Regions from separate parts of the Rahnella sp. PD4 genome, predicted to be linked through region 4. Evidence: predicted binding sites of a transcription regulator. Region 4 holds the regulator's gene; each other region holds the start of a gene.
The links. Region 4 encodes CRP, which controls carbon source genes, mostly activating them, when cyclic AMP is high. Its sites were predicted from a motif close to ATGTGANNNNNNTCACAT; they were not measured.

Region 1: rbsD (D-ribose pyranase) is a predicted target of CRP. The motif match lies at 826-843, and genes of this name have one in related genera.
Region 2: ACOZIO_RS05635 (2-hydroxycarboxylate transporter family protein) is a predicted target of CRP. The motif match lies at 894-911, and genes of this name have one in related genera.
Region 3: deoC (deoxyribose-phosphate aldolase) is a predicted target of CRP. The motif match lies at 1,492-1,509, and genes of this name have one in related genera.

Annotation. Positions count from the first base shown of each region.
Region 1 is NZ_JBLZQF010000005.1:360,844-363,050, forward strand. It holds gene kup (low affinity potassium transporter Kup) at 1-710, shown strand, start outside; gene rbsD (D-ribose pyranase) at 925-1,344, shown strand; gene rbsA (ribose ABC transporter ATP-binding protein RbsA) at 1,352-2,207, shown strand, end outside.
Region 2 is NZ_JBLZQF010000002.1:191,879-194,085, forward strand. It holds gene ACOZIO_RS05625 (ATP-binding protein) at 1-599, opposite strand, end outside; gene ACOZIO_RS05630 (hypothetical protein) at 683-859, opposite strand; gene ACOZIO_RS05635 (2-hydroxycarboxylate transporter family protein) at 969-2,207, shown strand, end outside.
Region 3 is NZ_JBLZQF010000003.1:41,532-43,738, reverse strand. It holds gene deoA (thymidine phosphorylase) at 1-376, opposite strand, end outside; gene deoC (deoxyribose-phosphate aldolase) at 467-1,246, opposite strand; gene ACOZIO_RS09130 (TatD family hydrolase) at 1,795-2,207, opposite strand, start outside.
Region 4 is NZ_JBLZQF010000005.1:15,564-17,770, forward strand. It holds gene ACOZIO_RS14130 (OsmC family protein) at 3-410, opposite strand; gene crp (cAMP-activated global transcriptional regulator CRP) at 773-1,405, shown strand; gene ACOZIO_RS14140 (YccS/YhfK family putative transporter) at 1,467-2,207, shown strand, end outside.

The DNA of each region.
Region 1 (2,207 bases), 350 kb from region 4:
TCAAAAACTGGCACTGGAAACCCTTCCTGGTCGGACTTTTACTGATCGGTCTGCTGTTTATGGATATCCCGCTGTTCGCGGCGAATGCCACCAAACTGTTCTCCGGTGGCTGGTTGCCACTGACGCTGGGTTTGTGCATGTTCATCGTGATGACCACCTGGAAGAGCGAACGCTTCCGCCTTATGCGCCGTATGAACGAGCATGGGAATTCCCTGGAGGCGATGATCGCCTCTCTGGAAAAATCTCCGCCGGTGCGTGTTCCGGGAACGGCTGTGTATATGTCTCGTGCCATCAACGTCATTCCGTTTGCATTGCTGCACAACCTCAAACACAACAAAGTATTGCATGAGCGCGTGGTACTGCTGACGCTGCGCACGGAAGATGCGCCTTATGTGCATAATGTCCGGCGTGTCACCATCGAGCAGCTGTCACCGACGTTCTGGCGTGTAGTAGCCAGTTACGGGTTTAAAGAAACGCCGAACGTGGAAGAAGTATTCCATCGCTGTGGTCTGGAAGGATTACCGTGCCGGATGATGGAAACGTCATTCTTCATGTCGCATGAATCGCTGATCCTGACCAAGCGCCCGTGGTATCTGTACTTCCGTGGGAAACTCTTTATGGCGCTCAGCCGTAATGCCCTGCGTGCGCCCGATCAGTTTGAAATTCCGCCTAACCGGGTGATCGAACTCGGCACGCAGGTGGAAATCTGATCCCCATTTCTGCCGCTCAAAGGGTACCTTCGGGTGCCCTGTTTTATTTCTGCTCCTGCCTTTCTTAAACGATAACTCAAATTTCCACGTTGTTTCCGAATCAGTCAGCGAAACGTTTCGACGCTGATCACAATTCCATCACTAGCTCGTTGCCATGTCCGCTAATCTTTATAAACTCTTCAATGAGCGAAACGTTTCGCTGTAGGAGTTCACAATGAAGAAGTCACCGCTGTTAAATGCCGAAATCTCACATGTTATTGCCCGGTTAGGCCACACCGATCAGCTGGTTATTGGCGATGCCGGTCTTCCGGTGCCAGCAGCTTGCCAACGCATCGATCTGGCATTAACCCAGGGAGTCCCCACCTTTTTACAAGTCTTAGAGGTAGTGACACACGAGATGCAGGTTGAGCGGGCTATCCTCGCCGAGGAAATCCAGACTAAAAATCCTCAACTCCATGAAGCGTTGCTCGCCCAATTGACACAACTCGAACAACACCAGGGAAACACCATTGCTTTGGATTACGTCAGCCATGAGGCATTCAAAGCGCAAAGCGAAAAAAGTCGGGCTGTGATCCGCAGCGGGGAATGTTCGCCTTATGCGAACATTATTCTGTGTGCCGGCGTAACCTTCTGAGGCTTTTATGCAACCTTTGCTGCAACTGACAGGCATTGATAAAGCCTTTCCCGGCGTGAAAGCCCTTTCCGGCGCGGCGCTCAGCGTCTATCCGGGACGAGTGATGGCGTTGGTGGGGGAAAACGGCGCGGGCAAGTCCACCATGATGAAAGTGCTGACCGGCATCTATCAAAAAGATGCCGGCTCAGTACGTTTTCTGGGTAAGGAAGCGACGTTCAACGGTCCGAAAGCATCGCAGGAAGCCGGGATCGGGATTATCCATCAGGAATTAAATCTGATCCCTCAACTGACTATTGCTGAAAACATCTTCCTTGGCCGTGAGTTTGTAAACGGTTTTGGCCGTATCAACTGGAAGAAGATGTATGCCGAAGCCGATAAACTGCTGGCGCGCCTGAATCTGCGTTACAAAAGTGACCGGCTGGTGGGGGATTTATCCATCGGCGACCAGCAAATGGTCGAAATAGCTAAAGTGCTTAGCTTTGAATCCAAAGTCATCATTATGGATGAGCCGACCGATGCCCTGACCGATACTGAAACCGCTTCTTTATTTAGCGTTATACGCGAACTGAAAGCTGCCGGCTGTGGCGTGGTGTATATCTCACACCGCATGAAAGAAATCTTCGAAATCTGCGACGACGTGACGGTATTTCGTGACGGGCAGTTCATTGCAGAGCGTCCGGTCAGCGAACTGGAAGAAGACACGTTGATTGAAATGATGGTGGGCCGCCGTCTGGAGGAACAATACCCGCGTATTAATCATGAACGCGGTGCGCTGCGCCTGCAGGTGCGTGATATCAGCGGACCGGGAGTGAACAACATCAGCTTTGAACTGTACAGCGGCGAAATCCTGGGGATTTCCGGTT
Region 2 (2,207 bases), on a different contig from region 4:
AACATCTGCCGTTTAATCGAACGTGAAAAAAACCATGAGAAGGTAAACAACGCCAGCAGCAAGGTGGCGGCGGCCAGCAAAATACGGATGACTTTTTCGATAGTCAGGTTATTGATGTGGCTGGTGAGATACCCCACAGAAACGATACCGACCACGTTGCCTTGCCCGTTGATGATCGGTGCCTTACTGCGCAACGATAAGCCGATACCTCCCAGCCGGATGGTGGTGGTGCTTCTGCCCGCCAGCACATCCCCGTTGTCTCCCCCGACCAGCATTTTCCCCACACGGTCAGCATAAATCGAATGAAACAGATGTATTGCTTTACCATCGCCTATCACCATGTAACTGGCATCACTGCGTGCAGAAATACTCATCATTAAATGATTAATAGCCGGAACATCCTTATTTTCAACGGCGGTAATTAATGAAGGAATAAGTGCAATTTCCTCTGCCTGAACTTTTGCACGAGTACCCATATCTTCATATAACTGACGTTCTATATCATAATAGTAATAAATGCCCGCTATCGAAAAAAGTGTCATAAATAGCATGACAAGATAAATGAATAGCTTTATCTGAAAAGAAGGCCGAAACCGCATCGGGAAACCTATAACCAGACAGTGATATTAATAGAAAGTGCAAAGATATTATCACGCCCCGGTATTTGCGTCAGCGTGAAGGATTAAAGTTGCGAGGCATGCCGCATAACATCATCAGGCGCGTCAGGGCCTGGGCGGCTAACCCCATAATTCACAACAGCTATTTCACCATAAATTAACAGTAATATTATAATTGCAAATAACACCATAAAAACCACGAAAATAATAGCGGCCTGAGTTTTTAAATTAATTAAAACCATAAAAACCTTTCACTCCTTTAAAACACCTTTTCTAATTTGCGGCACCTCACATATTACCGGTCAGCATTACTCTTATACTCCCTGCACAAATTGACACAGGGGATTCATAATGAGTACAACTGACGACACCTATTCTGTTACTGCGGGATCTTCCTGCGTTAAACAGCTCTCATTAAAAGAAAAATGGTGGCACATTCTCGATACCTGGAAAATCGGCATTATTCCGTTACCGCTGTTCGCCATGGCGGGGCTACTTATCGCAATAGATTGTCTTGACGGCAAACTGCCGAGCGACATCGTGGTGATGGTCGCCACGTTAGCGTTCTTTGGGTTTGCCTGTGGCGAGTTCGGCAAGCGTCTGCCTTTTATCGGCAAGATGGGCGCTGCGGCGATTTGCGCCACGTTCATTCCTTCCGCGCTGGTCTATTACGGCCTGCTGCCGGATGTTGTGGTGGAGTCCACCACCAAGTTCTACAAAAGCACCAATATTCTGTATCTCTACATCTGCTGCATTATCGTGGGCAGCATCATGAGCATGGATCGCAAAGTGCTGATCCAGGGGTTCATGCGTATTTTCTTCCCAATGTTGTGCGGCGAAGTGGTTGGCATGCTGGTCGGGATGGGGGTCGGTCTGGCGCTGGGCATGGAACCTTTTCAGATTTTCTTCTTCCTGATCTTACCGATCATGGCCGGTGGCGTGGGTGAAGGTGCCATCCCGCTGTCCATTGGTTACGCAACCTTATTACACATGGACCAGGGTGTGGCGCTGGGTCGCATCCTGCCTATCGTGATGCTGGGCAGCCTGACGGCTATCGTGATCTCCGGTTCTCTCAATCAGCTAGGTAAACGCTATCCACACCTCACCGGCGAAGGTCAGCTGATGCCGTCTGCTAAAAATGCCACAACGGAAAGCAACACGCCGACAGTGGCTGGCGGTAAAACCGATGTCACGACCATTGCCTCAGGTGCATTACTGGCCGTTCTGCTTTATATGGTGGGCATGCTGTTACACAAGCTGATTGGTCTTCCTGCACCGGTCGGGATGCTGTTTGCGGCTGTTGGCCTGAAACTGGCGCACGGCGTTTCTCCCCGCCTGCTCGAAGGTTCTCAGGTGGTGTACAAATTCTTCCAGACTTCCGTCACTTACCCGATTTTGTTCGCCGTCGGCGTCGCCATCACACCGTGGAATGAACTGGTTGCCGCATTCACGATTTCTAATCTGCTGGTCATTGTCAGCACTGTTGCAGCGCTGGTCACCACCGGCTTTTTCGTCGGCAAGAAAATTGGCATGCACCCGATTGATGTCGCCATCGTTTCCTGCTGCCAGAGTGGCCAGGGCGGTACCGGT
Region 3 (2,207 bases), on a different contig from region 4:
TATCGAGCGTACCGCCGGTATGACCGAGACCACGGCCGGAAATCATCGGGACATAACCGCCGCATGCCGCTACCATCGGGCCCAGCATCAGCGAGGTCACATCACCCACGCCGCCGGTCGAATGCTTATCCACGACCGGACCGTTCAGGCCGAGGCTTTTCCAGTTGAGCACGGTGCCTGAATCACGCATCGCCATGGTCAGCGAAACACGTTCTTTCATAGACATGTCATTGAAATAGATAGTCATTGCCAGCGCGGCAATCTGGCCTTCTGAAACCTGGCTGTCGCGAATACCATTAATGAAGAAACGAATTTCCTCGTCGCTTAAAGGCTGACCGTCACGTTTTTTACGAATAATTTCTTGTGCGAGAAACAAGGTATCCCCCTGCCTGAGCTGAACGCTAAATGTGGATGCGAATACCGGACGCTGTAAAACAGCGCCACGGCATCGGCATAACAACAATGATTAGTAGCTGCTGGTGGCTTTCTGACCCGCGTGACCCAGCGTGGTGAGCAGACTGGCCAGCAGACTGGATGCGCCGAAACGGAAGTGACGTGCGTCAGCCCATTCGCGGCCCAGCAGGCGGTCAGCCAGCGCCAGATATTGCGCAGCGTCTTCAGCGGTTTTCACGCCACCAGCCGGTTTGAAACCGACAGTTTCGCCCACGCCCATCTCTGCAATGACGCTCATCATCAGCTCAGCGCTGTGCAGCGTGGCATTTTCAGGCACTTTCCCTGTGGAGGTTTTGATGAAATCAGCCCCGGCTTTGATCGCAATTTCAGACGCTTTGCGGATCAGGGCATCTTGCCTGAGTTCACCGGTTTCGATGATCACTTTCAGCAGGACGTTGGCGGCAGCACAGGCTTCTTTGCATTGTCTGACCATCTCAAAACCAATCTGCTCGTTACCGGCAATCAACGCACGGTACGGGAATACCACGTCAACTTCATCGGCACCGTAAGCAATTGCCGCACGGGTTTCTGCCAGCGCGATCTCAAGATCATCATTACCGTGCGGGAAGTTGGTCACGGTTGCAATGCGGATGTCCGGCGTACCTTGCTCACGCAGAGTTTTACGGGCAACAGGAATAAAACGAGGATAAATGCAGACGGCAGCAGTATTTCCTGCCGGGCTCTTCGCCTGATGACAAAGTGCGATCACTTTCGCATCCGTGTCGTCTTCGTTCAGGGTGGTTAAATCCATCAGGTTCAGCGCACGTTGCGCTGCGGCGGTTAAATCGGTCATATAACTCTCCAACAATTTTCAATTCCAGCGACCGGCCAGAACTGAGCATACAGTCATGAATTATTTCCCGCGTTTACCCTCGGGAAAAAAATTCTGCACGGTTGGCGAGCGGACTTGGTTCCTTGAAGATAGCGTGCGTAAGCGGCGTGTAGTGGCTTACGTGGCAACTGAGATCCTTCTCACCGCGCTTGGATTGGCTGACGCCAATACGTTGTGACTATTTGAACACGTCACATCAGGTTCCTGTGTGCAGTATTTCACACAAAATGAAAACCGTTTGCAACGTTGCTTGATGAAATGAGATATAAATCACATTTCATAGCCTTTATGCTCAGTATTCGACCCTTATAAGAGTGTATACCCGAATCATGACAAACGGAGTTCGGGGGATTACACCGCAATCACCCGGCGGCAATCACGCAGGTAATGTTATAATAATAACATTTTAAAGAGAAATTAAATCGTAACTCGCCAGAAAACCTTTTTATGCAGGCTCAGCCGCGTCAATGTGAATGTTATTTAAATCACAATTTAGTCTTTCTCAGGGTTCACAGCGAAGGGAGATTAAAGATGCGTCGGGTATTATCGAGCAATGCGCCGGCAATCTGTTCGGGCGTTTCACTGCGCAGGCTGCACAAAATGTCGAATACATTAGCCGCACGCTCAGGGCGGTTAGGTTGCCCCTGAAAACCCTGCAACGGCATATCGGGCGCATCGGTTTCGAGCAGCAAAGAGGAAAGGGGTAATCCGGCCATCACATGCCGGGTTTTCTGCGCACGCTCATAGCTGATGGTGCCGCCGACGCCTATCGCAAAACCCAGTTTAATAAACGCCTGTGCCTGAGAAAGACTGCCTGCAAATCCGTGTACCACCCCGGTCGCCGGCAGTTTTGCCTGACGCAGCATCGCTGCCAGCTGATCGTGGCTGCGCCGGGAATGCAGGATCACCGGCAGCGTCTCAC
Region 4 (2,207 bases):
CTTTATTCCGCTGCAATCACTTCAAAGCTGTGGGTGATGGTGGCCGCTTTACCCAACATCAGAGACACTGAACAGTATTTTTCGGCAGAAAGGCTGACCGCACGTTCAACAATCTTATCGGTCAGATCCTTACCGGTGACGATAAAATGCAGATTGATATGCGTGAACAGACGCGGCGCTTCTTCGCGGCGTTGTGAAGTCAGCTTCACTTCACAATCACGCACGTCATTACGGCCTTTCTGTAAAATAGATACCACGTCAATTGCACTGCAGCCGCCTGCGGACATCAGTAACATTTCCATCGGGCTTGGGGCTTTATCGCCCGCGTTACCATCCATTGAAATCTGATGACCCGACGCTGACTCACCTAAAAAGGTCAGCCCTTCAACCCATTTGACACGTGCGTGCATGAACTATTCTCCCGGTGAATAAACTTTTAGAAATCTGCTCTCAGAGTACCCTTTAGACCAAAATCTGGCAACGTAACCCGATCGCCATCATGCTGAAGCGAGACAACAGAAGACAGCATCTCAAACCTGTGCTACAAACAAAGCCGAAACATACTTTCCAGTAAATTGCGGTGACGGTTTTTGCGGTTTAAGAACAGAACCCACGGTGTTAACAGCAATAAACAGGCTGTTGCACTCCGACATCCGCTTGCAGCATTTCTGGGGAGTTATATGCTGAAAGGGCGCTTTGGATTTGAAGTGCCATACAGGGAACTCTGAGCCCTGTGATTTTGGGCAGCGATAACAACAGAGGATAATAGCTAATGGTTCTCGGCAAGCCACAAACAGACCCGACTCTTGAATGGTTCCTGTCTCACTGTCATATACATAAGTATCCTTCTAAAAGTACGCTGATTCACCAGGGTGAAAAAGCCGAAACGCTTTACTACATCGTGAAAGGGTCAGTTGCTGTCCTGATTAAAGATGAAGAAGGCAAGGAAATGATACTGTCCTACCTTAACCAAGGTGACTTCATCGGTGAGCTGGGACTCTTCGAAGAAGGTCAGGAACGTAGTGCCTGGGTACGTGCTAAAACTGCCTGTGAAGTGGCTGAAATTTCGTATAAAAAGTTCCGCCAGCTGATTCAGGTTAACCCGGATATTCTGATGCGTCTCTCCGCGCAGATGGCCAACCGTCTGCAAGTGACGTCAGAGAAAGTCGGCAACCTTGCCTTCCTCGACGTAACCGGTCGTATCGCTCAAACGTTGCTCAACCTGGCTAAACAGCCTGATGCAATGACCCATCCGGACGGGATGCAAATCAAGATTACCCGTCAGGAAATTGGCCAAATCGTCGGTTGTTCACGTGAAACAGTCGGACGAATCCTCAAAATGCTGGAAGATCAGAGCCTGATCTCCGCACACGGGAAAACGATTGTCGTTTACGGCACACGTTAATCCCTCGAAAATTGGCGCGGCAGAATACTGTCGCGCCTTTTTTATGGGCTAAGCTTTACCCATGACGTTATGGCGAAAACTGTTTTACCATCCTGAAGTGAATTACGCGCTGCGCCAGACGCTGGTGTTGTGCCTGCCTGTTGGCATTTGCTGGCTGTTTGGCAACTTGCAAATGGGTCTGCTGTTTTCCCTCTGCCCGGCCTGCTGTAACATCGCCGGTCTGGATACCCCGCACAAACGCTTTTTCAAACGTCTGATCGTCGGCGGTTCACTGTTTGCCGTGAGCAGTATTCTGCTGCAACTGATGCTGGAAAACTGGCACGTTCCGCTGCCGCTGATCATGCTATCGCTGGCGTTATTGCTCGGCGTTACCGGTGAAATCAGCCCGTTACATGCGCGCCTGTTACCCGGCGCGCTGGTAGCCACTATTTTCACACTGAGTATGGTCGGCGTGCGCCCGATGTGGCAGGCACCGGTGCTGTTCGCAGCAGGCACAGCCTGGTACGGGGTGTTTAACTGGGTGTGGTTTCGTATTTCGCAAGAACAGCCTATGCGCGAAACGCTCAGCCAGCTTTATCTGCAACTCGCGGATTATTTCGAGGCCAAGTACAGTCTGCTGACGCAACATACCGATCCCGAGACGGCGTTGCCGCCATTACTTACCCGTCAGCAGCAGGTTATCGATCTGATTGCCCTGCTTTATCAGCAATTACACATGCTGCCACAACACGGACATCATCATCACCATAAGCGACTGTTTCAGCTTTTTCAGGTTGCTCTCGATTTGCAGGAGCACATTACC